One region of the Ensifer sp. ENS08 genome, then DNA from elsewhere that is predicted to be linked to it. Evidence: predicted binding sites of a transcription regulator. Region 1 holds the regulator's gene; the other holds the start of a gene.
The links. Region 1 encodes HrcA, which represses chaperone genes, less so after heat shock. Its sites were predicted from a motif close to GTTAGCACTCNCNNNNNGNGAGTGCTAAC; they were not measured.

Region 1 (16,169 bases):
TGCTCATTGGCCATCAACCTGCCAAACCGAAACAAGACCGTCAAGAAACAACTTGTCGCCTGCAATTTTTTCGAGCCCGCTCATTGCCGGAAAAGCGTCATATCCCAACATCTTGATCCAGTTGCCGACCAGCGCGCCGAGGCCAAAAGGCAGGGTCTTGCGGGGGGCTTCCCAATCGACGATCGGCAGGTCCTTCGACACCTTTTTCTCCGTGAGGAAGGCGCGAATTTCGTCCTCGCCGCCGAGCTTGTCGACGAGCTTGGCCTTTAGCGCCTGGCGGCCGGTGAAAATGCGTCCGTCGGCGAGCAGCAACGCATCCGGACGCGGCAACTTGCGGCGGTCGGCAACCAGGTCGACGAACCAGGCGTAGCTGTCGTCAATCATCGACTGGATCATGGCCTTCGCCTCGTCGCTCGCCGGATGGAAGGGCGAAGGTTCCGCCTTCAGCGGCCGCGACTTGATCGATTCCAGGGAGACGCCGAGCTTGTCCATCAACTCCTTGACCTGCGGATACTGGAAGATGACGCCGATGGAGCCGGTGATCGAACTCTCACCGGCAACGATCGTATCGCCGCCGAGCGCGATCATGTAGCCCGCCGAGGCGGCAAGCGTGCGCACGTCGGAAACGACCGGCTTCTTGGCCGCCACCTTGCGGATCGCCTTATAGATAACCTCGCCGCCATAGGTGGTGCCGCCCGGCGATGAAATGGTCACGACCAGCGCCTTGACGCTATCGTTGTCGGCAATCTTCTGCAGGCGCTCGAGCAGTTCGCGGTCATCCTGGATCAGGCCGGTGATGGCAACGCGCGCCACATGCTGCCTGTTGTGGCCGACGTCGTCGGCAGCCCCGGACCAGGCAAAGATCGCGAGCGCGACGAGGAGAAGCAGGCCCGCGACCACAAAGCGCCAGAAGCTCAACTTCCGGCGCAGGCTGCGGCGATCGGCGATGGCGAGTTCGTCCATGTGGGTTTCTCCCGATTTGTTGGCGCTGCTTCTGTCAGTTTCCGCGGGAACGTGCTATCTGCGCGCGAAGAGGCATATTCCATAGACGCGCTTGACCACGGTTGAAAGCCGCGGCTGGCGTTTTTGCGCTTCACCCGAGTTTTTTTGCGGCGCCATTGTGCGTCAGCAAAAAATATCCATATTTGCGACGACTTACACCAATGTATGTAAATGACCCCCACGTTGGGTCAGCGACAAAAGCAGTAGAACCGACAGGCCCTTCCATGTTGAACCACGCGCCAGCCCCGGGCATCTTTGCCGATACGGGTGCGAGCTCCGCCGACGCCTATGCGCTCGCCGCACGGCATTCCGCGCGCGTGCGCCGCCTGAAGATCATCCTGCCGATCATCGCCGGCGTCATCGCCGTCATTTTTGCCGCCGTGTCCTTCGTGCGCGCTTTCATGCCCGTCGACCTGCAGATCGAGACCGCGACGATCGAGGACGGCAAGATCGTCATGAAGAATCCGGCGATCTCCGGTCGCAACAAGCAGGGCATCAGCTACTCGATGAAGGCCCAGCGGGCGCTTCAGGATATCGCCAACCCCGACATCATTACGCTGCAGACGATCCACGCAGAAATGCCGATGAAGGATTCGATGATAGCGACCGTCGACGCCACCAACGGCATCTATGATCGCGGCGCCAATACGCTCGACATGAACGCCCCGTTCACCATTTCCGTCAATAATGGCATCAACGCCGACTTCCAGTCGGCCTATCTGGACATCAATGCCGGCGAGATGGAAACGAAGCAGCCCGTTGCGATCAGCATGAAGGGTGGTTCGATCATTGCGCAGACGCTGCGAATGACGGATAAGGGACGTATTGTAATTTTCGAGGGTATGGTGAGGGTGAACGTCGAGCCCGCCGCCATCCGCAAAAACGCGAAATAGGACCCGGTGCACTCCATGTCGGTCACAACCGCATCATTTTTCAAGATTTCCGCCAGTCTGGCCATTGCCGGAGCGGGCGCTTTGATTATTGCCTCCGGCGCTTTTGCGCAGGCCACGTCGAGCAAGATGAAGGGCCTTGAGCTGTCCAACGACAAGCCGATCCAGATCGAGAGCGACAAGCTCGAAATCAAGGACCCGGAAAGCAAGGCGATTTTTACCGGCAACGTCAAGGTCGTGCAGGGCACGACGACGCTGCAGGCCGGCAATATGGTCGTCTTCTACAAGTCCGGCGGCGGCTCGGTTTCGAGCGGCGACGCCGACATCGACCGTATTGAGGTCAGCGAAAAGGTGTTCCTGAGCTCCGGCACGCAGCAGGCGACGGCCGATACCGGCTCGTTCGACATGACCAAGCAGGTCTTCGTTCTCAAGGGCGACAAGGTCGTTCTCTCCGAAGGCAAGAACGTCTTCGTCGGCTGCCAGCTTAACGTCCAGATGGAAACCGGTGAGGCCCAGCTCGAAGCCTGCGGCGGCCGCGTGCAGATCCAGCTCGACCCGAAGTCCCGCAAGACGAACTGACGTAGACCGCTCGTGCAACTTCCCTTCCTCCACAAGCGCAAACGGGTCCGCAAGCCGTCGGCGACCACTGCGGTCGCTTCCGGCCATGCGGTCGACAAGGCGCGCTATGACGGCACCCTGATTGCCCGCGGACTGACCAAGGCCTATCGCGAGCGTCGGGTCGTCAACGGCGTGTCGCTGGTGGTGCGGCGCGGCGAGGCCGTGGGCCTGCTCGGGCCGAACGGCGCCGGCAAGACCACCTGCTTCTACATGATCACCGGCCTCGTCCCCGTCGACGAGGGCTCGATCGAGATCAACGGCAATGACGTGACAACCATGCCGATGTACCGGCGTGCACGCCTCGGCGTCGGCTACCTGCCGCAGGAAGCGTCAATCTTCCGCGGGCTGACGGTCGAGGAGAACATCCGCGCCGTGCTCGAGGTTCACGACAAGAACCTGGAGCGGCGCGAAAGCAAGCTCAACGACCTGCTCGGCGAGTTCAACATCACGCATCTGCGCAAGTCGCCGGCGATCGCGCTTTCCGGTGGCGAACGCCGCCGTCTGGAAATCGCCCGTGCGCTTGCGACCGACCCGACCTTCATGCTGCTCGACGAGCCCTTTGCCGGCGTCGACCCGATCTCGGTCGCCGACATCCAGGCGCTTGTCCGGCACCTGACCTCGCGCGGCATCGGCGTGCTGATCACCGACCACAATGTCCGCGAGACGCTCGGCCTCATCGATCGCGCCTACATTATCCATGCTGGCGAAGTGCTGACGCATGGTCGCGCCAACGACATTGTCACCAATCCTGACGTGCGTCGGCTCTATCTCGGCGACAATTTCAGCCTCTGAAACCGCCTCGCGGGCGATTCCGCCCGCGAACGCGCTTGACCAAACCTTTTCGATAAGCAATTTTTGGGCCAATTAAGAAAAGGGCCCGACCGGCGACCGGAGAAGCACCGCGGCCCCTGGAGATTTCTCGGGAGTTTCGCGTCAGCATGGCCCTGTCCGCCAGCCTTCATCTGCGCCAGTCCCAGTCCCTGGTGATGACGCCACAGCTCATGCAGTCGATCCAGCTGCTGCAGATGACGCATCTTGAGCTCAACCAGTTCATCGCCCAGGAAGTCGAAAAGAACCCGCTGCTCGAATTTCAGGCAAATGACGATCAGGTCGCCCCGGAGCAGGGCGAGATGGCCGGCGGAGACGAGAGAGGCGGAAGCGACGACGGCGGCGGCCAGGCGGATCTCTATGACAGCGCCACATCGCAAAGCGGCGAGCGGCTCGACGACCAGCTCGATGCCAATTTCGCCAATGTCTTCCAGGACGACACCACGCCGCAACGCGCCGATGCGCCGGAACTGCTTGGCCAGTGGAAATCGATGCCCGGCAGCGGCGAGGGCGAAGATTACGACCTCGACGATTTCGTCGCCGGCCGCAAGAGCCTGCGCGAAACGCTCCTGGAGCAATTGCCCTTCGCGCTGCCGGCTCCTTCCGATCGACTGATCGCGCAGCATCTCATCGACCAACTCGACGACGCCGGCTACCTGCAGGCGGACCTCGGCGAGGTTGGCGAACGGCTGGGTGCCGCCCATGCCGATGTCCTCAGGGTGCTGCTGACGCTGCAGCAGTTCGATCCGCCCGGTGTATTTGCCCGCTCGCTCGGCGAGTGTCTCGCCATCCAGCTGCGCGCCCGCGACCGGCTCGATCCGGCAATGGAGGCGCTGCTTGCCAATCTCGAACTCCTGGCGCGGCGTGATTTCGCGACGCTGAAGAAGATCTGCGGCGTCGACGAGGAAGACCTGATCGACATGCTGGCGGAAATCCGCAAGCTCGACCCGAAGCCCGGCACCAGCTTCGAGACCAGCGTCAGCGAGGCGATCGTGCCCGATATCGTCGTGCGGGCAGCGCCCGACGGCTCATGGATGGTCGAACTCAATCCGGATGCGCTGCCGCGCGTTCTGGTCAATCAGGACTACTTCGCTTCGGTGTCACGCGGCACGCAGAAAAACAGCGCCGACCAGGCCTTCCTCAACGAATGCCTGCAAAATGCCAACTGGCTGACGCGCAGCCTCGACCAGCGCGCCCGCACGATCATGAAGGTCGCCACCGAGATCGTGCGCCAGCAGGACGCATTCCTCGTCAACGGCATCGGGCACCTCAGGCCGCTGAACCTCAAGACCGTCGCCGACGCCATCAAGATGCATGAATCGACCGTCAGCCGCGTCACCTCGAACAAGTACATGCTGACGCCGCGCGGGCTGTTTGAGCTCAAGTATTTCTTCACCGTCTCGATCGGCTCGGCCGAGGGTGGCGACAGCCATTCGGCGGAATCCGTGCGCCACAAGATCCGCACGCTGATCCACGAGGAGAGCACCGAGGCGGTGCTTTCTGACGACGACATCGTCGACGTCCTCAAGAAGGCCGGCATCGATATCGCGCGGCGCACGGTCGCCAAATACCGGGAAGCGATGAACATCCCCTCCTCCGTGCAGCGCCGGCGGGAGAAGCGCGCGCTCGCCAAGGCCGCCGGTTTCTGAGCACCGGAAGTTAAGGCGCATTAACTTTTTTGCGACCTTCGATTGACTCTCTCCGACACAGACGATATGAGCCCGCCGCAATTGCCGGGGACTGCTCACCCCGGAGGCCTCCGGTGCGACCGGTGGCTGCGACAGAGGCGCGCTCGCAAGTCTGAAAGGCTTGGATGACGGGACCGCTTGGAATAGACTGGCTGCGCAAATCACGAACGAGAGAGGAAACTCCATGAGTGTGCGTGTATCCGGTAAACAGATGGAAATCGGCGATTCGTTCCGCGCCCGCATTGGCGAGCAGATCGAGCAGGCCGTTACCAAATATTTCGACGGAGGATATTCAAGCCAGGTCACTGTGGAAAAATCCGGGCCGCGCTTCAGCGCCGACTGCAAGCTTCATCTCGATACGGGCGTGGTAATGCAGGCGAACGGCCAGGCGAACGATCCACAGGCTGCGTTTGACGCGGCGTCGGATCGCATCGAAAAGCGTCTGCGTCGCTACAAGCGCAAGCTGAAGGATCACCACAACGGCAACGGACAGAACGCTGCCGAGGTGGCTTACACAGTGATGGATTCGGTGCCGTTCGAGGACGACGAAGTTCCCGAGGATTATGCGCCGACCATCGTGGCTGAGAGCTCGAAACAATTAAGGACGATGTCTGTCGCAAGCGCCGTGATGGCGCTCGACATGACGGACGAACCCGTCCTGATGTTCCGCACTCCCGGCAAGGCCGAACTGAATATCGTCTACAGGCGCAACGATGGAAATATTGGCTGGATCGATGCTGCCAATATCAAAGCATGAGCGAAAAAAGAGGGATGCCGGCGTGCCGGCGTCCCTCTCCCGCAACTCAGCGGCCAGGCCGGAAATGTGACTTTTCTGTGCATGGGATCCGCCATGACAAAGATGGTTAGAGCCATTGCGACGCATTTGTGATGATGTTGTCCGGCTCTAACCGGCGAACGAGGACAAAAGAATGGCATTGGCAGGTCTACTGCATCAAAATGCGATCATCCCGGCCATGAGGGCCAACTCGAAAAAACAGCTCCTTCAGGAATTGGCGGCAAAAGCTTCTAAGATCACCGGGGTTCCCGAGCGTGAAATCTTCGACGTGATCCTGCAGCGCGAGCGCCTTGGTTCCACCGGCGTCGGCAACGGCATCGCCATTCCGCACGGCAAGCTCAACAATCTCCCCTCGATCATCGGCATTTTCGCGCGTCTCGACACGCCCGTCGATTTCGAGGCGCTCGACGACCAGCCGGTCGATCTCGTATTCCTGCTGCTCGCTCCGGAAGGCGCCGGCGCGGACCACCTCAAAGCCCTGTCGCGCATCGCCCGCGTGCTTCGCGACCAGGACATGGTCGCCAAGATCCGCTCGAGCGATTCCGCCAGCGCGATCTACACGCTGCTCGACGACGACGCGACCTCGCACGCGGCCTGAGCTTGAACAACGGGGCGCATCCTGCAGGATGCGCACAGTCGCCCGAAGCCTGCATCAGTAGAGCTGACGCCCGTTCAAATGATCAATGAAAATCCGGAACAGGGCACCCTGGCTCGAAATGCCGAGCCGGCGATAGATGTTCTTGCGGTGGATGCGAACCGTGCCCTCGGCGATGTTTATCACCTTGCCGATCGACAGGTTGCTGTGGCCCCTAAGGATGAGGCGCACGATGTTGCGCTGCTGCTTGGTCAGCCGATCTGAACACAGGCTTTCGAACGCCGCCTCCATCGCATCGTCGCCCTCCTCGGAGGGCGACGGCGCAATCGCCTGGCCCTGCTGGCGCCAGTTCGACCTGATGGCCTCGCGCACGATCGGCTCGTAGACGCGCAGCCTGGCCAGCTCCGTCTCGCTGAAAGGCTCGCCGCCGCGGCCGCGCATCAACGAGTAGGTCGCCTGCAGGCCGCCATCGAGCGGGATGACGAAGCCCACCTCCTCGACGAGAACGCCGGATTCCATCGACACGCAGGGATGCACTTCCGCCGACGACGAGAAGTCGGACAGGAAGAACTGGTCCGGCGCTAGCTCGCGCATTCGCCAGAGCCCTGCCGGCTGGCCGGCACAACAGGCGACGTAAAAGGGATCGAGCAGGTAGGCGCCGCCGAGATAGGCGGAAAGCGCACTTGCCGACACCTTGGCCGTATAGCCGTCATGCAGGACGATCGGCCTTGCATCGTAAGGATAGGCAAACGCGACCGAGAGATCGAAGCCGGTGACCGATCGGAGCATCCGATCGAGCGCTCGGCCGAAATCCTCCGTGCCGATCAGGCCAATCATCGCCGAGATATCGGCGGACTCGCTTGCGAGCATTCCCTTGTCATCCCCCAACCCTACGTATCCTCCATGGGATATCGACAGCCCCTCACTCGTCAACAATAATTCCAGGGGAGTGAGAAACCGGATCCGTCGCGGGTCGTCATCGGCGACCGCTGCGAAGGATGCGCCAAGGGGAGGATTAAGATGGCAGGCAGGCTTTCAGGCAAGGTGGCGCTGATCAGCGGTGGCGCGGGAGGCTGCGGTCTTGCCGCATCCGAACTGTTCGCGCGCGAAGGCGCCAAGGTCGGCATCGTCGATCTGCCGCGCAGCAAAGGCGAAGAGGTGGCCGCCTCGATCCGCGCCAACGGCGGCGAGGCGATTTTTGCCCCGGCCGACGTCTCGGTGTCGGCCGAGGTGACGTCCGCCGTCAAGGCGGTTGAAGCGGCCTTCGGCGCCATCACCGTGCTCTTCAACCACGCCGGCATCCTCGCCGTCGGTCCCTTCCTCGAAACGGAGGAGGACGAGTGGGACCGGCTGATGGCGGTCAATGTGCGCAGCATGTTCCTGATGACCAAAGCGGTACTGCCAGGCATGCTTGCGGCCGGCGGCGGCAGCATTGTCTGCACCTCGTCGATTTCGGCCGTGGCCGCAACGCCGATGGAGGTGCTCTATGACACCACCAAGGGCGCCTGCCACATGTTCGCCCGCGCCATCGCCGTGGAATTCCGCGACCGCGGAATCCGCTGCAACGCCGTCTGCCCGGGCTTCATCGCCACCGACCACGGCAAGCGCGAGCTCGTCGGGCTCAGCAAATACGGCGTCGACGTTTCGGAAGCGGCGATCGCCGCGCAACAGGGCCGCATGTGCGATCCGAAGGAAGTGGCGAACGCGGCATTGTTTCTGGCGAGTGACGAGGCGAGCTTCATCAACGGCACGCATCTGTTCGTCGACAATTGCTTCACCGCGGTTTGAGGGAGGGGAAAATGCTTCAGGCAGGTGGCCACTGGCGCAACTGGGTCGGAAACCAATCATGCATCGTGCGCCATCGCGGCGCGCCGGAGAGTGAGGCGGCACTTGCCGAAATGGTGCGCGATGCAACCGCGCAAGGGCTGAACGTTCGCTGCGCCGGTTCCGGACATTCCTTCACGCCAGTGGCGCTTACCAGCGGGCTACAGCTGACACTCTCGAGCATGCAGGGCGTCGTCAACATCGACAGCACCCGCAAGCGCGTGGCGGTCAAGGCCGGCACCACCATCAACCAGCTCGGCAAGGTGCTGAAGGAGAACGGCCTGTCGCTGATCAACCAGGGCGATATCGACAGCCAGTCGCTAGCCGGCGCGCTGACGACCGGCACACATGGCACCGGCGCCAGGCTCGGCAACATGGCCTCGCAGATCGTCGGCATGCGGCTGGTGCAGCCCGACGGCAGCATCCTCGTGGTCGACGAGACCACGCCGGATCTGCTGGAGGCGGCGCGCGTCTCGGTCGGCATGCTCGGCGTGATCTCGGAGATCACATTACAGGCGATGGAAAGCTACAATCTCCATGAAAAGCTCTGGCGCTGCACCTTCGACGAAATGATCGAACAGCACGACGATCTTGCCGCCAAGCACCGCCATTTCGGTTTCTTCTGGTGCCCGGTTCCGGAGAGCCGCCACTGCTACTGCCTGCCGGACACGGCCTCGGTGTCGACCACGGACAGGACCTCCGACGTCTGCGAGATGAAGGTGATCGACATCACCGCGGAAGCGCCGATGGAGCGCGGGTTCGAGAAGATCGCCTATTCCTCGGAGATCTACCCGATCGAATACGTGCCGAACTTCCACGAGCTCGAATATGCGGTGCCTGTCGCCCACGGCAAGGAAGCGGTAAAGGCGGTGCGTAAGCTGATGCTGGAAAAGCACCCGACCTGCATCTACCCGATCGAGTATCGCTTCACCGCCGGCGATACGGGCTGGATCAGCCCCTTCTTCGAGCAGGATTCGATCACGCTTTCGGTCTCGGGCGAACCGGGCACCGACTATTGGGAATATCTGAAGGACGTGGACACGATCCTCAGGCAGTACGGTTCGCGGCCGCACTGGGGCAAGCTGCATTTCCTCGGCGCCGAGGATGTGACGGCGCTCTACCCCCGAGCGGGCGATTTCCGGGCACTGAGGGCAAAGGTCGATCCCGAGGGACGTTTCCTCAACGATCACCTGCAGCAACTGTTCGGATAGCGCCGGCGAACGAACGCACACCGCTACGCTCAGCCCAAACAAGAACGCCGCGCGAAGTTCGCGCGGCGTTCTTGTTGAATTCTGATCGGCAGGATCAGGCGGTCGGCGCGTCGCCGTTTTCGCCAGCGACGACCTTGGGGCCGCCCTTGGAAACGCCGACCATGGCCGGGCGCAGGACGCGGTCGCCGATGGTGTAGCCGGCCTGGACGACCTGCAGCACCGTGTTGTTCGGCACATCCGCATTCGGGATTTCGAACATCGCCTGGTGGAAGTTCGGGTCGAACTTCTGGCCTTCCGGCTCCAGCTTCTTGACGCCGTGGCGCTCAAGCGCCGAGAGCATCGAGCGCTCGGTCATCTCCACGCCTTCGATCAGCGTGTTGAGACCGGCCTCACCGGCTTCCTTGGCTTCCGCCGGAATGGCATCGAGCGCGCGGCGCAGGTTGTCGGATACCGCCAGCATGTCGCGGGCAAAGCCAGCAACGGAATAGGACTTGGCATCCTTGACGTCGCGTTCGGTGCGACGGCGCAGGTTGTCCATTTCGGCGGCAAGCCGAAGGTACTTGTCGCGCAGCTCGGCGCTTTCGGCCCGGGCGAGTTCCAACGGATCGGGCTCGGCAACGGCTGCTGCCTCGGCAGCGTCCGGTGCGGCGTCGAATACCTCGTCGGTGGCCTCGGGTCCGTGCTTGTTCGTATCGTCGGTCATGACGTTCTCCGCAGTGTCGTCTCTATTGTCCTTCGCATTTCCACGCCGCAAGCGCGAGCCTGCGTTTCAGCAAAAATGCTTAGGGACTGGATTTGAAGCCGATATCGAGGTTTGGGGCCGAAAAATCAAGGGTTCAATCGCGCTCCTACAGCGCCGCGCGTCTTATCAGACGCGCAAAGGTCGCTGTAGCACTTTGATTTGCTGCATGTCCTTGTCCTTCATCGAGATCGATCAATGAGACATGCAGCAACGAAAAGCGCCCTTAGCGCGAAAGCCGCGACATCAGCTGCGCGGTATAATCGACCATCGGAACGATGCGCGAGTAGTTGAGCCGCGTCGGCCCGATGACGCCGACGGCGCCGACGATGCGGTCCTCGCCATCGCGATAGGGCGCGACGATCAACGACGAGCCGGAAAGCGAAAACAGCTTGTTTTCCGAGCCTATGAATATCCGCACACCAGGGCCGCTTTCGGCGAGATCGAGCAGCTCGATCATGCTGTCCTTCTTTTCGAGATCGTCGAACAGCATTCTGAGCCGGTCGATGTCCTCGGCACCCTCGAGGCCTTCGAGCAGGTTGGCGCGGCCGCGCACGATCAGGCGCGCCGGCTTCTCGTCGCCCTCGTTGCCCGACCAGATGGCGAGACCGCGCTCGACAAGATCCTGCGACAGCGCGTCGAGCTCGCCGCGCACCGTCAATTTCACCTTTTCGAGCTGCGCCCGCACCTCGGCGATCGTCTGTCCGGCGAGATGGGCGTTGAGGAAGTTCGCCGCTTCCGTGAGCTGCGAACTGGTGACGCCGGCCGGGAGCTCGATGATGCGGTTTTCCACCTGGTCATGTTCGCCGACGAGCACGGCCAACGCCTTGGTCGGCGCCAGGCGGATGAACTCGACATGCTTCAGCACCGGATCGGCCTTGGCGGTGATGACGAGACCCGCGCCGCGCGACATGCCCGACAGCATCTGGCTCGCTTCGGTCAAAAGCGTATCGACCGGCTGGGTATGGTCGTCGCGCCGGACATGGCGGTCGATCGAGGCGCGATCTTCGGGCGATAGATTTCCGACTTGCATGAAGGCGTCGACGAAGAAGCGCAGGCCCGTCTGGGTCGGCAGGCGACCGGCGCTGACATGCGGCGAATAGATGAGGCCGAGATCTTCGAGATCGCTCATCACGTTGCGCACGGAGGCAGGCGACAGCGCCATTGGCAAAAGCCGCGACAGGTTGCGCGAGCCAAGCGGCTCGCCGCTCGTCAGATAGGTCTCCACGATGCGACGGAAGATTTCGCCCGAGCGCTCGTCGAGCGCCGCGGCGATTTCCTTTGCTCCGGGATTGCGCAGTACCATGTCACTCCACATATGCAGGCACATCCTGCCGTGGCCGGAATATAGTGTCCCTGCGGTCCGTTGGCAAAAGGGAAAAAACGGTCGAATGTCCGGCTTTCCACCGGATCCCTTTACCTCTGCCATGCTCTGCAGCGCCGCGCATCCTTGGACGCGCTAAAGGTCGCTGCAGCACCTTAAACTGCTGCATAATTTTGTCCCTAAATCGATTTCGATTTAGGGAATTATGCAGTAGAAGGCTCACGAGATACGATAGGAGTTGACGATGCGGCCATCCGGCAGAAAAACCGATCAAATGCGCAAGGTTTCTTTCGAGCGCAATTTTTCCAAGCATGCGGAAGGCTCCTGTCTGGTGCGGTTCGGCGACACGCATGTGCTGTGCACCGCAAGCCTTGAGGAAAAGGTTCCGGCCTGGCTGCGCAATGGCGGCAAGGGCTGGGTGACGGCGGAATACGGCATGCTGCCGCGCGCCACCGGCGAGCGCATGCGGCGCGAGGCAGCCAGCGGCAAGCAGAGCGGTCGCACCCAGGAAATCCAGCGGCTGATCGGCCGGTCGCTGCGCGCCGTGGTCGATCTGCCGGCGCTCGGCGAACGCCAGATCTCGATCGACTGCGACGTCATCCAGGCCGATGGCGGCACGCGCACTGCCTCGATCACCGGCGCCTGGATCGCGCTCCACGACTGCCTGAAGTGGATGGAAGCCCGCAACATGGTCAAGGTCGAGAAGGTCCTGAAGGATCATGTCGCGGCCATTTCCTGCGGCATCTTCGCCAACCAATCGGTGATCGATCTCGATTACCTCGAAGATTCCGCTGCCGAGACCGACGCCAACTTCGTTATGACCGGCTCCGGCGGCATCGTCGAGATCCAGGGCACGGCCGAAGGCAAGCCGTTCTCGGAAGAGGAATTCGCGAGCCTGATGGGCCTTGCCAAGACGGGCATTGCCGAACTGGTCGCGCTGCAGAAGCAGGCGATCGCCGGCTGAGGAAGGAACGTCAAGATGGCCCCGGCGCTGGAAGGCATTCTCGAGACCGCCCTTTACGTGGGTGATCTCGATGCCGCCGAGGCCTTCTACGGTGGCATTCTCGGGCTCGCAAAGATCACGCGTGCCGGCAACCGCCACGTCTTCTATCGCTGCGGACCGGGCGTGCTTTTGATTTTCAATCCGGCCGAAACGCTGAAGCCGCCGATCCCGCACGGCACGAGCGGCCAGGGCCACATGTGCTTCCGGGTTTCCGCCGCAGCGCTGGACGCCTGGAAGGCGAAACTGGAAGCGGCGGGCATCGCGATCGAAGCGGACACCCGCTGGCCGAACGGGGCGCGGTCCTTCTATTTCCGCGACCCGGCCGGCAACAGCCTTGAATGTGCGGAACCGGGCCTCTGGTCCATCGAATGAACACGAAACGAGACACCATGCGCAAACTGGACAACAAGACGCTGATCGTCGCCAGCCACAACGCCGGCAAGATCCGCGAAATCCGCGATCTCATCGGCCCGCTCGGCTTCGAGGCGAAGTCGGCCGCAGACCTCAACTTCATCGAGCCCGACGAGACCGGCACCACTTTCGAGGAGAACGCCGCGATCAAGGCGCTCGCCTCGGCCAAGGCCTCCGGCCTGCCGGCACTTTCGGACGATTCTGGTCTCGCAATCGACGCGCTCGATGGAGCGCCCGGCGTCTATACGGCCAACTGGGCCGAGCGCGAAGATGGCAGCCGCGACTTCGCCATGGCCATGCAGAAGGTCGAAGATGCGCTGCAGGAGAAAGGCGCCAAAACGCCTTCCGAGCGCACCGCCCGTTTCGTCTCGGTTCTTTGCCTTGCCTGGCCGGACGGTCATGTCGAGCTCTTCCGCGGCGAGGTCGAAGGTTTCGTCGTCTGGCCGCCGCGTGGCGGCCAGGGCTTCGGCTATGATCCGGTGTTCCAGCCCAAGGGCTACGAGACCACCTTCGGCGAGATGAGCGCCGACGAGAAACACGGCTGGAAACCGGGTGACGAAGAGGCTCTGTCGCACCGCGCCCGCGCCTTCAAGATCTTTGCCGAGACCTGCCTCGGAGCCTGATCTGAGCGGGATGAGGAAAAGTGCGTGCGGTTTTCCGCCCGCATCCCGCTCTCTACTGAAAGTGACCATGAGAGACGCAATAATGCAAACTGCCACGCTATCGGCGATCGGTGACGGCATGGACCCCGGTTTCGGGGTCTACGTGCATTGGCCGTTCTGCGCGGCCAAGTGCCCCTATTGCGACTTCAACAGCCATGTGCGCCACCAGCCGGTGGACCAGCCGCGTTTCGTTGCAGCTTTCCTTAAGGAAATGGAAGAGGTGCGCGAACTCTCCGGCCCGCGCACGGTCACCAGCGTCTTCATGGGCGGCGGCACGCCGTCCTTGATGGAGCCGTCGACGGTCGATGCCATCCTCCAAGGCATCGCTCGCCATTGGCATGTGCCAGACGGCATCGAAATCACCATGGAGGCGAACCCGTCGAGCGTCGAAGCGACGCGTTTCCACGGCTACCGCGCTGCCGGTGTCAATCGCGTCTCGCTCGGCGTCCAGGCGCTGAACGACCGCGATCTGAAGTTCCTCGGACGGCTGCACAATGTCGAGGACGCGCTGAAGGCGATCCGGCTGGCGCGCGAGATCTTCCCGCGCATGTCCTTCGACCTGATCTATGCCCGTCCGAACCAGACGGTCGAAGAATGGGAGCGTGAGCTGAAGGAAGCCGTCTCCTATGCGGTCGACCATCTGTCGCTCTACCAGCTGACGATCGAGGAAGGCACGCCCTTTTACGGCCTGCACAAGGCCGGCAAGCTGATCGTGCCTGATGGCGAGCAGTCGGCAGTGCTTTACGAGGCGACGCAGGACATTACCGCCGCCATCGGCATGCCGGCCTACGAAGTTTCAAACCACGCCCGCCCGGGTGCCGAGAGCCGGCACAACCTCACCTATTGGCGCTACGGCGACTATGCCGGCATCGGCCCGGGCGCCCACGGGCGCCTGGGCATCGGCAATGGCAAGATCGCTACCTCTACGGAGCGCAAGCCGGAGGAATGGCTGCGGCTCGTCGAGACCCATGGTCACGGCATGATCGAGCGGGAATCCCTCGATCTCGAAGCACAGTCCGACGAGTTGTTGCTGATGGGTCTGCGCCTCAAGGAAGGCGTCGACTTGGCGCGATGGCAGACGCTGTCCGGCCGCGACCCGGACCCGGAGCGCGAGCAGTTCCTGATCGATCACGGCTTCATCGAGCGGCTGGGCAATTCGCGCCTGCGCTGCACGCCGGCCGGCATGCTGATCCTCGACGCCGTGGTCGCGGATCTCGCCTGCCCCTGAGGGCAGGCGGTCTTCGCCGGCTACAGACTCAATCGAACGTTTCACCTGACAGCGGCGTGGCCTGCATCGACGGCCGGCCTTCGAATGCATCGAACCAGCGGGTCAGCCTCGGACGGTTGCGAAACGACGGCAGGTTGCGAAACGCCATCCAGGACAGTGCCGTCGCCAGCGCGATCTGCCCGATATCCACGTCTTCCTCGGGCGATAACGTCTGCTCCAGCCAATCGTAGGTCGCCTCGATCTTTTCTTCGTAGCCCTTGGCGAGTTCCGGATAGCGCAGATGTTCGGGGCGCCTCTCCCACTCCCAGCGCAAGCCGATCCCGGTCTGGGCAAGAACCTGCGCCACCGACTGCATGCGCAGCGCCCGCCATCGAGGTTCGCCGACCTCGGGGATCCGCTTGCGTCCCTCGTGCAGCGTATCGAGATAGGCGCAGATGACATCGCTGTCGAAGATCGGCTCTTCGCCCTCACGCAACAGCACCGGAACCTTGCCGAGCGGGTTTTCGGCATAGACCTCGTCGTTGCGCCGCGTTGGGCTCGTCTCGTGGTGGATGACTTTCAGCCGGTCGGCAAGGCCGATCTCGTGAGCAAAGACAAGCGCCTTGCGGGCGAAGGGAGAGTGGGTTTGATAGTAGAGGATCATGGCTGCCTCGCGGGATCTGGCGTGAATTCCTGTTCCCGTGAAGAGATATTGCATCGCAGCCGATAAAGGCGCTCTGTTTCTTCGGCCACGATGCAAGTTTGTTTCGTCTAGGCGGCTTTCATCGGATCGCCCTTCAGCCGGTTGAGCTCGATGCCCCTAGCCACCAGCCGGGCGACCTGAGCGTCGTCCACGTCATCGGTGGTGCGCAGGCGAATATAGGCCATGTCGCCCTTGCCGCCGCCCTTCTCCAGGCGTGCGTCGAGATCAAGCATCTCGGCGCCGCGCCAGAAACCGAAGGTCACGTAATCCTTTGCCCCCTTGAGCAGACAGACCGCGCCGCCGGCCTCATAGATGGGATGGCCCCATTTGACGGCGTCATTGAGCGCGCCTGTGGCCAGGAGGGCACCATGCAGGCGCTTCGCCACGTCGGCCGGGACACCGGAGAGGCCGGCAATGTAGTCGTTGACTGTTTTGGTCAGGGTCGTCTTTCGAGCGCTCCGTTTCTGTCAGTTGCTGAAGGGAATGAGGGCGCGCAGCCGCGGATCCCGAAGCCAGAGGCCGCCCCAGGCGATCACGCCGAGATAGAAGCCGAAAAGCAGATGGGTGAAGAGCGGGCTGCCGGCCCGCAGATGCGTCGCCATCGCCCCGCCGAGATAGCCGGTGAGCAGAATGGCGCCGAGGATCGAGGTGCGCGGGATCACATAGAG
Region 2 (16,169 bases), 490 kb from region 1:
CGTCCACTCGGACATCGGCTCTGCGCCGACCGATTCGTAGACGCGGATCGCCGGTTCGTTCCAGTCGAGCACACTCCATTCGAAGCGCCCGCAGCCTTCCTCGACGGCAATCTTTGCCAGATGCTTCAGGAGCATCTTGCCGGCGCCCGAGCCGCGGCAATCCGGGGTGACGTAAAGATCCTCGAGGTAAAGACCCTTGCGCGCCTGCCAGGTGGAATAGTTGTAGAACCACATGGCAAAACCAGCCGGCTTGCCATCCTTCTCGCAGATCACCGCGCGGGTGATCGCACCGGGACCGAAGAGCGAGGCCTGCAGCATCTCGACCGTCGCCTCGACGGCGTCGGGCTCCTTCTCGTAGATGGCAAGTTCGGTGATGAAGCGCAGAATGGTTTCGGCGTCTTCCGGGCGGGCGTCGCGAATGCTGATGGTCATGGCTCAGGCGCTTCTCAAGCAGTTCCAGCAGCCAAGCAAACGCGCTTTCGACCGGAACTGCATAGATCCAAGGGAGAGAGGCATTTCGCCGTTCAAGGGAACGGCGAAAACGGGTTTAGAAGGGCCAATACCACTTGGAGCCGGTATTCTTGATCTGCGCCTCCTTCTTGCGGCGGCGCTCCTTGTCCTTCTCCGGCTCGCCGAGATCGGTCTCGGTACCCTCGGGCAGGCGGCGGTAATCGAGCGGCGGATCGCTCAGGAAGCGGCGCTTGTCGGAATAGGCGCCCATCTCGATCTTGCGCCCTTCACGATAGGCCTCCTGCTGCTCCTTTGCAGAGAGCCGGCGACCGTTGGCGCTTGCCTTGGCAAGCGGCGAGACATAGTTCGGGTTGTTCTTGTTGGCGTCGGCCTCTTCACGCAGGCGGTTGCGCACCTCTTCCGGAGACTCGACCCATTCCGGGTTCCCCTCGCGGCTGGCGAGCGACTTCTGCGGCTCGACGAGCGAGGCCTGCTGGGCCGACGGCGGCAGGACGAGACCCGGACGCGGCTGGTACTTGACCGGATCCCGCTTCGGCGGGCCGAAGCTTGCGACGCTGCCGAGGTCGTCCATGAGCTGTTCGCCGGCGGTCTTGTCCGTGCCGTAGGTCGGGCCGCCGATGCAGCCCGTAAGCACCAGGCCGCTCGTCAAAATGGCGGCCACGCTGGCAAACACTCGCAACTCTCGCGTCATTTCCATGAGATTCCTTCCAGCCGGCCACCAGTCAGCGCGGCCACTCAAGCGCCCATGGCGGAGAAATCCGCCAAATTTCGGGCAGGTTTTACCGGATGAACGCAAGGAGTGCAATTCATCCGGTAACAATGCGTTAAGCCTTGAAACCAAGCTCGCGCAAGGCAGCGGCATCCCGGGCGGACACGTCCGGGTAGAGTGCGTCAGAACCGACATCGGTCGTGATCCGCCAGGAGCGAGCGCATTTCTGGCCTTCGGCAAGCTTCGGCACGACGCTGACCTTGGCCACGTCAGCCAGCCGGAACGCGTCGGCCGGACCTTCGGTGGTTTCGACAGTGATCCCCGAGGTGATGCAGATCTCGGCGAAGTCCTGGCCTTCCAGCGCCTTCAACAGCTCCGGATCGGCGACGTGGACGACCGGTGCGGCTTCCAGCGACGAGCCGATGCGCTTGTCCTTGCGTTCGATCTCGAGCGCGCCGGTGACGACGGTGCGGACCGCACGGATCTTCTCCCACTTGGCTTCGAGCGCATCGTTCTTCCATTCCGCCGGGATCGCCGGGAACTGTTCGAGGTGCACCGAGACCGCATCGGGCTTGCGCGACAGCCAGGCCTCTTCGGTCGTAAACGGCAGCATCGGCGCCAGCCACAGCACGAGGCAATCGAAGAGCTTGCGGATGACGGCGAGTGCCGCACGGCGGCGCAGGCTCGACGGCGCGTCGCAGTAGAGCGCATCCTTGCGAACGTCGAAATAGAAGGCCGAGAGTTCGACGTTCGAGAAATCGATCAGCGAACGGGCGATCTTCTTGAAGTCGAAGGCGTCGTAGCCTTCGCGCACGACCTGGTCGAGTTCGGCCAGGCGATGCAGCATCAGCTTTTCGAGTTCCGGCATCTCGGCATAGGCAATTTCCTCGCCCTTGTCGTGGGCGAGCGTGCCGAGCATCCAGCGGATCGTGTTGCGCAGCTTGCGATAAGCGTCGATGTTTGTCTGGATGATCGTCTTGCCGAGGCGCTGATCTTCCCAATAATCCGTCGTCATCACCCACAGGCGCAGGATGTCGGCGCCGGCATCCTTCATCACCTCTTGCGGGGTGACGGTGTTGCCCTTCGACTTCGACATCTTCTCGCCCTTCTCATCCATGGTGAAACCATGGGTGACAACGGCGTTGTAGGGTGCGCGGCCGCGCGTGGCGCAGGCTTCGAGCAGCGAGGAATGGAACCAGCCGCGATGCTGGTCCGAACCTTCGAGATAGACGTCGGCCGGCCACTTCAGGTCCGGACGGTCTTCGAGCGTGAAGGTATGGGTCGAACCGCTGTCGAACCACACGTCGAGGATGTCCATGACCTGATGCCACTTGGCATGATCGTGGTCGTTGCCGAGGAAGCGATCCTTGGCGCCTTCGGTGAACCAGGCATCGGCACCTTCCTGTTCGAAAGCGTCGAGGATGCGAGCGTTGACGGCCTCGTCGATCAGGATCTCGCCCTGATCGTCGGCAAAGATCGCGATCGGAACGCCCCAGGCGCGCTGACGCGAGAGCACCCAGTCCGGACGGCCTTCGATCATCGCACGCAGGCGGTTCTGGCCGGCGCCCGGAACGAAGCGGGTGTCGTCGATGGCAGACAGCGCGCGCGAACGCAGGGTCGTGCCATCACCGAAGGCCTTGTCCATGTAGACGAACCATTGCGGCGTGTTGCGGAAGATTACCGGTTTCTTCGAGCGCCAGGAATGCGGATAGGAATGCTTGAGGCGGCCGCGAGCGAAGAGCGCGTGACGGGCGATCAGCGCCTTGATTACGCGATCGTTGGCGTCGCCCTTCTTGCCCTTGTCATCGATGACGCGGCCCGCGCCACCTTCGGCGTCCGGGCCGAAGCCATGGGCGTCAGCGGTGAAGTAGCCGGCGTCGTCGACCGTGAACGGGATCGCCGAGGAGATGCCGCGGGCTTCGAGCGCGCGGGCATTGTCCATCCAGGCATCAAAGTCCTCGCGGCCGTGGCTCGGGGCCGTGTGCACGAAGCCGGTGCCGGCATCGTCGGTCACGTGGTCGCCGTCGAGCAGCGGCACCTTGAAGGCGTAGCCGCCGCCCAGACCGTGCAGCGGATGGGCGCAGGTCACGGACGACAGTTCATCGGCCTCGAGGTCGCGAACGAAGTTGAAGGTGAGCTTCGCCTTGGCGGCAGACTCATCGGCCAGGCGCTTGGCAAAGATCAGCTTCTCGCCCGGCTGGGGGCCGAAATCGTTCTCGGCGGTCGCCACTTCGTAGAGGCCATAGGCATAACGCGACGAGTAGGCGATGGCGCGGTTGCCGGGGATGGTCCAGGGCGTGGTCGTCCAGATCACAACGAAGGTGCCGGCAAGGCTATCGGGACCTTCGGTGACCGGGAACTTCACCCAGATCATGTCGCTTTCGACATCGGCGTATTCGACTTCGGCTTCGGCAAGCGCCGTACGCTCGACAACCGACCACATGACAGGCTTCGAGCCGCGATAGAGCTGGCCGAGCTTGGCGATCTTCATCAGCTCACCGGCGATGCGCGCTTCGGCGTGGAAGTTCATCGTCGTGTAGGGATTGTCGAAGTCGCCCTCGATGCCGAGACGCTTGAACTCCTCGGCCTGGACCTGGATCCAGCCGGCGGCGAAATCGCGGCATTCCCGACGGAACTCGTTGACCGGAACCTCGTCCTTGTTCTGGCCCTTCTCGCGGTACTTCTCCTCGATCTTCCACTCGATCGGCAGACCGTGGCAGTCCCAGCCGGGCACGTAGTTGGCGTCGAAACCGCGCATCTGGAACGAGCGGTTGATGACGTCCTTGAGGATCTTGTTCAGCGCGTGGCCGATGTGGATGTTGCCGTTGGCATAGGGCGGGCCGTCGTGCAGCACGAACTTGTCGCGGCCGGCAGCCGATGCGCGCAGCTTCTTGTAGAGGCCCATCTTCTGCCAGCGGGCCACCGTTTCCGGCTCCTTCTGCGGCAGGCCCGCGCGCATCGGAAATTCCGTCTGCGGCAGATAGAGGGTCGAGGAGTAGTCGATCTTTTCAGCGGTGTCGGTCATGGTTTTTGCAATCGCTTCTTGGCGCGAACGGCCGCGCATACGAAATGGGCTCGGTATCGAGAGATGACTGGGGCGTCGGAAACGCCGAAATCCCGGACCTTCCGGCTGATCACAGCACGCGGAAGGCCGGGCCAATAATTCGCTGATCGATGATCAATCGACGGTGCCGGGTCATGGTGGCCGGTTGTTTAAGGCGTTTTCGGCCTTTTGAAAAGGTCCGCCGCCGCGCGAAGACCGAAATCTTTTATCGGGCGAAGTTGAGCTTGCGGTCGATGTCGCCGAGTGGCGTGACGCCGGAAAGCAGCGCGCGGGCCTCGGCCTCGTCCTGCCGGATCTGCGCCACCAGCGGATCGAGGCCATCGAATTTCAATTCGTCGCGCAGGTGACCGAAGAAAGTCACGGCGCAGACTTCGCCATAGAGATCGCCGGAGAAGTCGAAGACGAAGGTCTCGAGCAGCGGTTCGCCGTCGCTGTCGACCGTCGGCCGGCGCCCGAAACTGGCGACCCCGTCGTAAAGCGAGCCGTCGGGACGACGGAAGCGCACGGCGTAGATGCCGGGTCGGAGTTCCACCTCGGGTGCAAGCCGCATGTTGGCGGTGGGAAAACCGAGTTCGCGACCGAGCTTCTTGCCGCCGATCACCTCGGCTTCGACGAGATAACGGTAGCCGAGCATGCCCGCGGCCTGGGCGACATCGCCTTCGCCGAGCAGCGCACGGACATAGCTCGACGAGATGACGGATGCATTTTCATCACGGAAGGCATCGACCAGCGTCACACCAAACCCGTTGTCGCCGCCTGCCGCCATCAGAAAGGCAGGCCCGCCTTCGCGGCCCTTGCCGAAATGAAAGTCGAAACCGGTCACCACATGCGAGGCATGCAGCCATTCAAGCAGGATGCGGTGGATGAAATCCGAGGCGGAAAGCTGAGAGAAGGTACGGTCGAAGGGATATTCGATGACGGCGCCGAAGCCCATGCCTTCGAGGATGCGCGCCTTCAGCGGCGCCGGCGTCAACCGGAAGACTGGAGTGTCCGGGCGAAAAACGGTTCGCGGATGCGGCTCGAAAGTCAGGACCAGCGCGGGCACGCCGCGCGACTTGGCCTCCTCCAGCGCCCGGTTAAGGACCGACTGGTGGCCGCGGTGAACGCCATCGAAATTGCCGATGGCGACGACACCGCCGCGCAAGTGCTCCGGAAGCGGATCACGGGTCTCGTTGCGATGAAAAACCGTCATCTCCGTCTTCCCGTCAGGCGAGCCGTGGCATCCAGTATTTCGGCGAGGCGCCCTCCTTCTTGAGGAAGGCGGCAAGCTTCGCCTCGTCGGTCCGGCTTTCGTTCATGTATTCCTGGGCGTGGATACCGGCGCTGATATAGAGCAGATCCAGGCCCGCGTCCTGCGCGCCCTTGACGTCAGTCGGCATGCCGTCGCCAACGGCGATGACACGGGTCAGGTCAATCGCTCCGCGCGCGGCCTTCGCCTCGCCCAGGGCGGCGCGATAGATCGCGATATAGGGTTTGCCGGCGATGCGCGCCTCGCCACCCAGCTCTTCGTAAAGCTTGGCAATCGCACCGGCGCAGGGGATCAGCCGGTGACCACGCTCGACGACGAGATCCGGGTTGGCGCAGATGAACGGGATCTTGCGCTTGGCAAGGCCCGTCAGGGTCGCGCGGTAATGCTCGGGCGTTTCGGTCTCGTCGTCGTAGAAGCCGGCGCAGACGACCGTCTCGGCATCTTCCGAGGAAACGATCTGCGTCCCCAGACCCTCGAGCAGGGGCAGGTCGCGCTCGGCGCCGATGAAGAAGATCTTCTTGTCGGCGGCAGCGATCAGCGCCCGGGTCACGTCGCCCGAAGTGACGATCCGGTCATAGGCTTCGTCGGGCACGCCGAGACTGCGGATCTGCACCTTCACCATCGGGCTCGGGCGCGGCGAATTGGTGATGAGCACGACGGTCAGTCCGGCGGCGCGCGCCTCGGCCAATGCTTCACAGGCGGACGCGAAAGCCTGCACGCCGTTGTGAAGCACGCCCCAGACGTCACATAAAACGACATCGTAGCGCTTGGCGATTTCGCGAAAACTGTTGATCCTTGCGGCCATCCTGGCTTCCTGCAAACACGGTTTCCGGCTTGCATGGCAAGGAAGGCAGGAGATTACAAGTCTCGTCTCCCGAAAAAGGCGCACCCTCCCAAGGATTCCGGCGGTCCCGAGAACCAGGAAAAATGCGCTGCAGATGCGGCCCGCCGCGCAGAAGCACATTGTCGTGGTTATCAACCGTCAAAATCCCGCCCATGCCACTCATCGACGCGATCGCCCACATTTCGCCAAGAATGGGGCTAGGCTGCCTGTGCCCGCGCCTGCTGCGCCCGTCCGGGGCACGTGCCGTCAGCAAAAAATCTAGGCGCCGATCCTTGACTCACCCCATACCCAAGCTTATCTCGGCATCGCTAGCACTCGATAAATGAGAGTGCTAACACCCATCCATCGGGTCGATCAGCGATCCGTAATGTCATTTGATCGAGGGATTAGACTAATGGCAAGCACCAACTTCCGCCCGCTGCACGACCGCGTCGTCGTTCGCCGCGTTGAGTCTGAAGAGAAGACCAAGGGCGGCATCATCATTCCGGACACCGCCAAGGAAAAGCCGCAGGAAGGCGAAATCGTCGCCGTCGGTTCGGGCGCCCGTGACGAAAGCGGCAAGGTCGTTGCCCTCGACGTCAAGGCTGGCGACCGCGTTCTGTTCGGCAAGTGGTCGGGCACCGAAGTCAAGATCAACGGCGAAGACCTTCTGATCATGAAGGAAGCCGACATCATGGGCATCATCGGCTGATCAGCCGGCGTCCACCCCTTTTTATGACAACCAATGGGCAATGAGCCCGGGAGTTTTCTCTAATGGCTGCAAAAGAAATCAAGTTCGGCCGCACCGCGCGCGAAAAGATGCTGCGTGGCGTCGACATCCTCGCTGACGCCGTAAAGGTCACGCTCGGCCCGAAGGGTCGTAACGTCATCATCGACAAGTCCTTCGGCGCTCCGCGCATCACCAAGGACGGCGTATCGGTCGCCAAGGAAATCGAACTCGAAGACAAGTTCGAAAACATGGGCGCCCAGATGGTCCGCGAAGTTGCTTCGAAGACCAACGACATCGCCGGCGACGGCACCACGACTGCAACCGTTCTTGCCCAGGCGATCGTTCGCGAAGGCGCAAAGGCTGTTGCTGCCGGCATGAACCCGATGGACCTGAAGCGTGGTATCGACCTCGCTGTCACAGAAGTCGTCAAGGATCTCCAGGCCAAGGCCAAGAAGATCAACACTTCGGAAGAAGTTGCACAGGTCGGCACGATCTCGGCCAACGGCGAGCGTCAGATCGGCCTCGACATCGCTGAAGCGATGCAGAAGGTCGGCAACGAAGGCGTCATCACGGTTGAAGAAGCCAAGACCGCCGAAACGGAACTCGAAGTCGTCGAAGGCATGCAGTTCGACCGCGGCTACCTGTCGCCCTACTTCGTCACCAACCCGGAAAAGATGGTCGCTGACCTCGACGACGTCTTCGTTCTCCTTCACGAGAAGAAGCTCTCGAACCTCCAGGCCATGCTCCCGGTTCTCGAAGCTGTCGTTCAGACCGGCAAGCCGCTCCTCATCATCGCTGAAGACGTCGAAGGCGAAGCTCTTGCAACGCTCGTCGTCAACAAGCTGCGTGGCGGCCTGAAGATCGCTGCCGTCAAGGCTCCGGGCTTCGGCGATCGCCGCAAGGCCATGCTCGAAGACATCGCCATCCTGACGGGCGGCACCGTGATCTCCGAAGACCTCGGCATCAAGCTCGAAAACGTCACGCTCGACATGCTCGGCCGTGCGAAGAAGGTTTCGATCTCCAAGGAAAACACGACGATCGTCGACGGCGCCGGCCAGAAGGCCGACATCGAGGGCCGCGTTGCCCAGATCAAGGCCCAGATCGAAGACACCACCTCCGACTACGACCGCGAGAAGCTGCAGGAACGTCTTGCCAAGCTCGCTGGCGGCGTTGCCGTGATCCGCGTTGGCGGCTCGACGGAAGTCGAAGTGAAGGAAAAGAAGGACCGCATCGACGACGCTCTCAACGCGACGCGCGCTGCTGTTCAGGAAGGCATCGTACCGGGCGGCGGCGTTGCCCTGCTGCGTTCTTCCGTCAAGATCACCGTCAAGGGTGCAAACGACGACCAGGAAGCCGGCATCAACATCGTTCGTCGCGCTCTGCAGGCTCCGGCCCGCCAGATCGCTGAGAACGCTGGTGACGAAGCCTCCATCGTTGTCGGCAAGATCCTCGACAAGGACCAGGACAACTTCGGCTACAACGCCCAGACCGGCGAATACGGCGACATGATCTCGATGGGCATCATCGACCCGGTCAAGGTCGTTCGCACCGCCCTTCAGGACGCTGCTTCGGTTGCCGGCCTCCTCGTTACGACGGAAGCCATGATCGCCGAACTGCCGAAGAAGGACGCCCCGGCTGGCATGCCTGGCGGCATGGGCGGCATGGGCGGCATGGACATGATGTGATAATGGCGACAGCCTTATCGCAGCATCGTCCATAAAGCTTCGCCCATGCACTTAAAGTGGTTCAGCGCGTCAAGCGCACTGAACGGGCGGCATGGACATGATGTGATAATGGCGAAAGCCTTATTGCAAGGATCCATCCGGATCGGAAAGGCGGCCTTCGGGTCGCCTTTCTTGTTTTTTATCAATGCCACTCATCGCCGGAGAGCATCTGCCGAACAGTCGGCAGGAAAAAACCCATCGGTTGTAGTCAGGCTTCAAAAAACCGTTGAAGTCGAAAAAAAACGAACTATAACAGCGCCCCAAGTGAGCGAAGATTGAGGGGAGACTGGGCGGCACACTTAAGGCAGACAGGCAATCGCCGGGGCTTTTTCGTATTCGCTGCCCATCCGGAAATTCTTCGAGACTATACCTAAAGAATAAAAGTATTTAATCGCAAATTAAGCCGACACTCTCCTTCGAAATAAGTTCGCCGGCGAGATCCACTACTATCTATAGACCTTTCTACTTGAGAAAACACCCACATCACGTGGCGTGCGCTCTCGTAATGGTCATGTCGGGCGCAGTTTGCACATTGGGACGCGTTTCCCTGGGGCGCCGAAGGCAGCTCCGGGAACTCTGCTGGGGTAGACCGTGTTTAAGATCACCAGAGCAAATTCCGCTCCCCTCGGCTCTTCGGGACATCTGCATCCGGGCCTACCGCATCATGAATTCATGGAGCAGTTTTGCGTCTCGGAGGGGTGGTCCGGCGACCTGTCGACGGGCCTGTTCCGGCTCGGCGAGAAGGCGGCCGCGATCCATGGCCTGCGTGACGGCGAGTGCGGCCTTCTGAACTTCGTTCGCTGCTACGATCCGGCCGATCGCAATCACGTGCTCGAACTGTTCGAACAGGCGGCAACGAGCTGCTCGTCTTTCTGCTTTTCGACGACGATCGCGCTCGAGGAGTCCGGCCAGAAGCAGCCGCTATTCTGCATCGGAGAATCCTCCGGCCTCGAACAGCGCTATTCCGGCATGATCACCGGCATCTTTTTCTTTCCACGCTTTCTCGTGGAAGTCGCGGGTCGCGCACTGCTGCGCCAGTAAGCCCGCCCCTGCCCGCGCACGGGCCCGAGTGTAGAGAACCCTCGATCACATATGGCCGCCGCAACCGCCCCATGGGCGATTGCGGTGAAGGTGTGCGGCAGAGACGCGGACGTACGGCTCAGGCTGCCGCCGCGTCGTCCTTGCCCGTGAAGAGCACCGTGATCGGCGCCGGGCGACCAAGCAGATAGCCCTGCGCCTCGTCGCAGCCCTCGGCTTGCAGGATATCGAGCTGCTTCTGCGTTTCGACGCCTTCGGCAAGGACAGGCACGGACAGGCTCTGGCCGAGCGCAAGAATGGCGCGCACGATCGCCTTGGCCTGCGGACTGCCTTCCACTTCCCACATGAAGCTCCGGTCGAGCTTGATCTTGTCGAAGGGGAAGGAGCGCAGCGTCTCGAGCGACGAATAGCCGGTCCCGAAGTCGTCGATCGCGATAGTGACGCCCAGTTCCTTGATCTGGCGCAGCGTCAGCAGCGCCCGCTCCTTGTCGTCGATGATCGTTGATTCCGTGATTTCGAGCTCCAGCCGGTTCGGGTCGAGACCCGTGTCGGCAAGCACGTCCTGAACCAGGCTGACGATGTCGCCGTTGGCAAGCTGGACCGGCGAAAGGTTGACGGCAATCTTGTGACTGCTCTCCCAGCCCGCCGCCTCGCGGCAGGCCTCGCGCAGCACCCATTCGCCGATCGGCAGGATCGCGCCGCATTCCTCGGCAAGCGGGATGAACTCGCTCGGAGGCACCATGCCGCGTTCCGGATGGCTCCAGCGCAGGAGCACCTCGTAGCCGATGACGGCGCCGCTCATCACAGACTTCTGCACCTGGTAGTGCAAGGCAAGCTGCTTCTTCTCGACCGCGTCCCAGAGATCGTTGGCAAGAGCGCGCCGCTGGCGGGCAGCTTCATCCATCGACACCTCGTAGAAGCAGACGGTCTGGTTGAGGGCGGCCTTCGCCCGGTACATCGCAAGGTCGGCATTGTTGATCAGCGTGTCGGCCGTCTCGGCATCCTGCGGGTAGATGGCGACACCCATGCTGCCGCCGGACTTGAGCTCGAAATCGCCAAAGCGCATTTCCTCATGCAGGCTCTTCTCGATCCGGCGCAGGAAGTCGTTGAGCTCGGAGAGTTCCTCGAAGCGCTTGACCGCCGCGAACTCGTCGCCGCCGAAGCGTGCCACGAACTCGCCTTCCTGCAGAAGGCCCTTCATGCGCTGGGCGATCGTCACCAGCACGAAGTCTCCGGCGGCGTGGCCGTGCAGATCGTTGACTTCCTTGAACTTGTTGAGGTCGATGCCGATGACGGCGACCTTGCGGTTGAACCAGGCGGCCGCGTCCAGCTCCTCTTCGAGATAGCTGCTGAACTGCAGCCGGTTCGGCAGCCCCGTGAGGCTGTCGTGGCGGGCAAGGAAGGTAATCTGCTCCTCGGTGTCGAGCCGCTCGGTGATGTCCTCATAGGTGCTCACCCAGCCGCCATCGGGCAGCGTGCGATGCTTGGTCAGGATCGAGCGGCCGTTGACGAGCTTTTCGACGATATCGCCGCCGCCATTGCCGACCATTTCGATCCGGTGCTTCTGGTAGAGCTCCTCGGCCTTGGTCCGGGCCATCTCGGGATCTGTGTAGATGCGGGCAAAGACGATGTCGAGGATTTCGCGGAAGGTCAGCCCCTTGCCGGCGAGTGTCTCGGAGAAGCCGAAGATCTCTCGGCAGCGACGGTTGGAGAGCAACAGCCGGTCGCTGCTGTCGAACAGGCAGATGCCCTGCGACATGTTTTCGAGCGCGACATCGAGATTGTTGCTGACTTCGGCGATACGGTCGGCGTCAAGCTTCGCCTTGGTGATGTCCTTGACGATCTTGATGAAGCCGGCGTGCTTGCCGTCGTCGTCCATGAAGGGGTCGAGCACCACGTGAGCCCAGAACCGGGATCCGTCCTTGCGATAGCGCCAGCCTTCGTTCTCGTACTTACCATCGGCCAGTGCGACCTCGAGCGCCCGCTGCGGTACGCCGTCGCGCTGATCCTCCTGCGAGTAGAAGCAGGCGAAATTCTTGCCGACGATTTCCTCGCCCTTATAGCCCTTGTTGGCCTCGGCGCCGGCGTTCCAGCTGGCGACGCGGCCGTCGGTGTCGAGCATATAGATCGCGTAGTCCTTCACGCTGCGCACGAAGCGGGCGAATTCTCGTTCGGCAGCAACGGCGGAAAGGTCGGCATGATGGGCGAAGCCGGCGGCGATCAGCACCATCGACAGCAGGAAGAAGGCGGTGCCGGCGATGACGAAGGCAAGCAGATGCGGCTGGATCATGCCCGCATGGGTCGGCGTCAGCAGATCGGCCTCGATCGTGACCGCACCCATGGCGGTGAAATGCAACGCGACGATCCCGAGCGTCATCAGCAGGGTGGCAAGGATCTTCGCCTTCAGCGGCTTGCCGACACTGGCGATCGTGCGCAGAGCGGCGATGTCAAACAGCGAGCCGACGACCACGGAGGCGACGACCAGTGCCGCATTCCAGCGGATGCTGCCCGGCACGTCGAGCGCCGCCATGCCAAGAAAATGCATGCAGGCGACGCCGCCGCCGAGAACGAAGCCGCCAGCAACCCAGCCGAGGCGGTCCTGAACATGGGTCGCGATCAATAGGGCCGTCGTGGTGAGAATGATGGCAACGGCCAGCGACAGGCCGGTGAGATCCATCTGGTAACCGAGGACGACGCCGGGATCATAGGCGAGCATGGCGATGAAGTGGGTCGCCCAGATGCCGAAGCCGCTGGCGATGCCGGCGGCCGTCGCCCAGATCGCTTTCGCCTTGCCCGAGGAGCCGCGGGCGCGCTGCAGCAGCGTTACTGCTCCGTAACTCGCGAGAAAGCACACAAGTGCGGCCAAAACGACCAGTCTGGGATTATGCTCTACCACCAGGCATGTAAGAACCTTGAACATCGCCAATCGCCTAAATCAAATTCTGTCGGGAAACGAGACCTCTCGCCTCCACTTAAGCTGCCTGTGTTGGCGTCAGGTGATTTAAGGAAGTGATAAATCGAGGCTCTGCCGGGCAATTGCCCAGCAAGACAATAGTTTCGTCGTTAACGAATTTTGAAACCACGCCGCCTTCAAGTTGCAGCCTGCCAAAAAGCGCCGCCTGGCGTGGTTCGCCGCCTATGCTTGCGACAGCAGCGCCTTGAGGTCGGATTGGGGATCGGCGATGACGGCTCGGTCAGGATTGATGCCGCTCTCCAGCAGCTTCTTGCCGGTCACATAGGCCTTGGCGTCGTTGATCGCATCGACGGCCACCAGGCGCCCCTGCCGGAAATACCAGACCGATACGCTGCCTTCGCGCTGGCCGGGCCTGACGATGGTTTCGTCGTGGCCGAGCCCAAAGCCGGCGATCTGCAGCTTGACGTCGTACTGGTCCGACCAGAACCAGGGCTTGGGATCGTAAGGGGCATCACTGCCGGCAAGGATCGCCGCGACCGCTTCGGCCTGATCGACGGCATTCTGCACCGACTCCAGCCGGATGCGCAGATCCTCGAAGGGAAGAACGGCGCAATCACCCATCGCGAAGATCGCCGGATCGGAGGTGCGGCCATGCGCGTCGACGACGATGCCGTTTGCGGTTTCGAGCCCGGCGTCGTGCGCCAGGCGGTCGTTGGCGGTCACACCGATGCCGACGATGACGACATCGACCGGCAAGGTGGAACCATCGGAGAGTTCCGCCGCGGTGACACGGCCATTGTCGCCGACGAGGCGGTTGAGACCGGTACCCTCGCGAATATCGACGCCGCGACCACGATGAATGTCGCGCACGAGCCCCGACGTCGCCGAGGAGGCAACACGCTGCAGGATGCGGTCGGCCATTTCGATGACCGTGACGTCCAGGCCGCAGGTGCGCGCGACGGCTGCCGCTTCAAGACCGATGTAACCACCGCCGATGACGAGCGCGAGACGGCCGGGCTTCATCTCCTCGGCAAGGCGGTCGGCATCCCTGAAGTCGCGAACGACGAAGACACCCTCGAGATCGCCGCCGACCGAGGCCGGCAGCCGGCGCGGCGTGGCGCCGGTTGCAAAGGCCAGCACTTCATAGTCGAGCGATGTTCCATCGCTGAGCGTCACGTGTTTGCCGGCCCGGTCGAGCCCGATCACGGTCGTTTCGAGGCGCACGTCTACAGCGTGCTCGCCGTACCAGGCTTCCGGCCGGTAGAGCAGGCGGTCGAGGCTCATCTCGCGCAGGAGATACTTTTTGGAGAGCGGCGGGCGCTGATAGGGCAGGCTTGCTTCGGAGGCGACGATGGTGATCGGCCGCTCGTCCTTGAGCGCACGGAGCTTCGCAACCAGAGCAAAGGCGGCCTGACCGCCACCGACAACAACAAGCCTTCCGGACACGCTTTCCACCTGCCTTTATTCATCTGTACAACAAGGCCTAGCCTTCCACCCGAGCTTCGTCAACTCTGGCACAGGCCACGCCGTTTGCTATTCCTTGCGCGGCACGTCCATGCCCTTTTGAGCCGCCGGGCGCGACAGGCCGCGCTCGACCCAGGCCATCACCTTGGGGAAGCTCTTGTAATCCAGGACCTCGGCACCGCCATAGAATCTGCGCGCGCCTTCGACCCAGGGATAGGTGGCGATGTCGGCGATCGTGTAATCGTCGCCCATCAGCCATTGCCGCCCTTCAAGGCGGGTTTCAAGCACGCCGAGCAGCCGCTTGGCTTCGTCACGGTAGCGCTCGACGGGGTAGGAATTGTTGGCGACCTTGTCGGCGGCGAACTTGAAGAAGTGACCGAACTGGCCGAACATCGGACCGACGCCGCCCATCTGGAACATAACCCAGGCGATCGTTTCGTAGCGGCCGGCCGCGTCGGCAGGCAGCAGCTTGCCGGTCTTTTCAGCGAGATAGATGAGGATCGCGCCGGACTCGAACAGCCCGATTGGCTTTCCATCCGGGCCGTTGGGATCGATGATCGCCGGGATGCGGCCGTTGGGGTTGAGCGAGACGAACTCCGGCGACTTCTGGTCATTGGTATCGAAGGCGATGCGGTGCGGTTCGTAGGGCAGGCCCAGCTCTTCGAGCGCGATCGAAACCTTCACGCCGTTCGGCGTCGGCAGCGAATAGAGCTGGATGATATCAGGGTTTTTCGCCGGCCAGCGCTTGGTGATCGGAAAGGCGGACAGATCGGCCATGAAGGTCTCCTGGAACGGAACAGCGGGAAGCGGCAGAAACGCCGCACGCAGACTTACATAGGAGCGGAGGGCGCGCCTTTTGAGGGCCCTACTTTATTTTTGTAACCGGCGGGATCGTCAAGACCGCGCCTGCTCCGTTCGCAGCGTCAGAGGACGCTACGAACGGCCGCGATAATCCGTGCCACGACCGGATCGCCGTCGTGAGCCGCCTTGCGCGCCCGAACCAGGCAAGCTTCGGAACGCAGGATCACACCATCGGTGAGTATCTTCAGATGGTTTGCCTTCAACGTCGAACCGGTCGAGGTGATGTCGACGATGATGTCGGCGGAACCAGAGGCCGGCGCGCCTTCGGTCGCCCCGAGGCTTTCGACGATGCGGTAAAGCTGGATGCCGTGGCTGCCCGAGAAATGGTTCTGCGTCAGCCGCCAGTACTTGGTGGCGATCGCCAGACGGCGACCATGGCGGGCACGGAAATCGGCGGCAACGTCGCCAAGGTCGGCCATGGTGTCGACGTCGTACCAGACCTCAGGCACCGCGACGACGACGTCGGCATGACCGAAGCCGAGACGGGCGCAGAACTCGACGCGCGCATCGGCGTTGGCAAGCCCCTCGCGTACCAGGTCTTCGCCGGTTACGCCGAAATCGATTGAGCCGTTGCCGAGCTCTCGCGAGATTTCCGACGCCGAAAGGAACGCAATCTCCACATCATCAGCACCTTCGACGCGGCCGCGATAGGAGCGGTCGTTGCCGACGGCAACGATCTTCAGGCCGGCGCGTTCGAAGATCGCCGAAGCGTCATCCTTCATCCGCCCCTTGGACGGCAAGGCGATGGTGATGGTCATTGGGCGCCTCCTTCAGAGGCAATCGCCTTTTCGATGCGGTCGAGCCAGAGCGAGAAGCCGACGGCCGGGATATGCTCGCGGGCGCCGAGCAGGGTCAGCAGCCGATCGAAGCGGCCGCCGCCGGCAAGAACGGCATGCGTGCCGGCAAGCTCAACCTCGAAAACCAGGCCAGTGTAATAGTCGAGCGGACGACCGAAGGCCGCACGATAACGAATGGCGCCGATGTCGGAACCGGTCTTGCCAAGGGCGGCGACGCGGGCATCGAAACGGGCGAGCGCGTCATCGATCTTGAGGCCGGATTTCTGCGCGAAAGCGAAGAGTGCGGCCGGCGCATCGGCAAGCGGCACGTCGAGCGCCAGGAACG

Region 2: a site for HrcA is predicted at 6,645-6,673, ahead of groES (co-chaperone GroES). Genes of this name have one in related genera too.

Annotation. Positions count from the first base shown of each region.
Region 1 covers NZ_JACVBF010000001.1:817,994-834,162, forward strand. The annotation lists gene sppA (signal peptide peptidase SppA) at 4-963, opposite strand; gene lptC (LPS export ABC transporter periplasmic protein LptC) at 1,227-1,895, shown strand; gene IB272_RS03810 (LptA/OstA family protein) at 1,911-2,471, shown strand; gene lptB (LPS export ABC transporter ATP-binding protein) at 2,484-3,302, shown strand; gene rpoN (RNA polymerase factor sigma-54) at 3,449-4,987, shown strand; gene raiA (ribosome-associated translation inhibitor RaiA) at 5,211-5,783, shown strand; gene ptsN (PTS IIA-like nitrogen regulatory protein PtsN) at 5,956-6,420, shown strand; gene IB272_RS03835 (helix-turn-helix transcriptional regulator) at 6,475-7,287, opposite strand; gene IB272_RS03840 (SDR family NAD(P)-dependent oxidoreductase) at 7,438-8,205, shown strand; gene IB272_RS03845 (D-arabinono-1,4-lactone oxidase) at 8,217-9,452, shown strand; gene grpE (nucleotide exchange factor GrpE) at 9,547-10,155, opposite strand; gene hrcA (heat-inducible transcriptional repressor HrcA) at 10,418-11,497, opposite strand; gene rph (ribonuclease PH) at 11,760-12,479, shown strand; gene IB272_RS03865 (VOC family protein) at 12,495-12,890, shown strand; gene rdgB (RdgB/HAM1 family non-canonical purine NTP pyrophosphatase) at 12,908-13,552, shown strand; gene hemW (radical SAM family heme chaperone HemW) at 13,635-14,819, shown strand; gene IB272_RS03880 (glutathione S-transferase family protein) at 14,848-15,462, opposite strand; gene IB272_RS03885 (DUF1801 domain-containing protein) at 15,570-15,887, opposite strand; gene IB272_RS03890 (DoxX family protein) at 15,969-16,169, opposite strand, start outside.
Region 2 covers NZ_JACVBF010000001.1:329,092-345,260, forward strand. The annotation lists gene IB272_RS01635 (GNAT family N-acetyltransferase) at 1-432, opposite strand, end outside; gene IB272_RS01640 (hypothetical protein) at 548-1,168, opposite strand; gene ileS (isoleucine--tRNA ligase) at 1,296-4,205, opposite strand; gene IB272_RS01650 (bifunctional riboflavin kinase/FAD synthetase) at 4,450-5,436, opposite strand; gene IB272_RS01655 (TIGR01459 family HAD-type hydrolase) at 5,450-6,298, opposite strand; gene groES (co-chaperone GroES) at 6,732-7,028, shown strand; gene groL (chaperonin GroEL) at 7,091-8,731, shown strand; gene IB272_RS01670 (hypothetical protein) at 9,362-9,811, shown strand; gene IB272_RS01675 (EAL domain-containing protein) at 9,930-12,728, opposite strand; gene IB272_RS01680 (FAD-dependent oxidoreductase) at 12,945-14,168, opposite strand; gene IB272_RS01685 (glutathione binding-like protein) at 14,256-14,963, opposite strand; gene hisG (ATP phosphoribosyltransferase) at 15,110-15,805, opposite strand; gene IB272_RS01695 (ATP phosphoribosyltransferase regulatory subunit) at 15,802-16,169, opposite strand, start outside.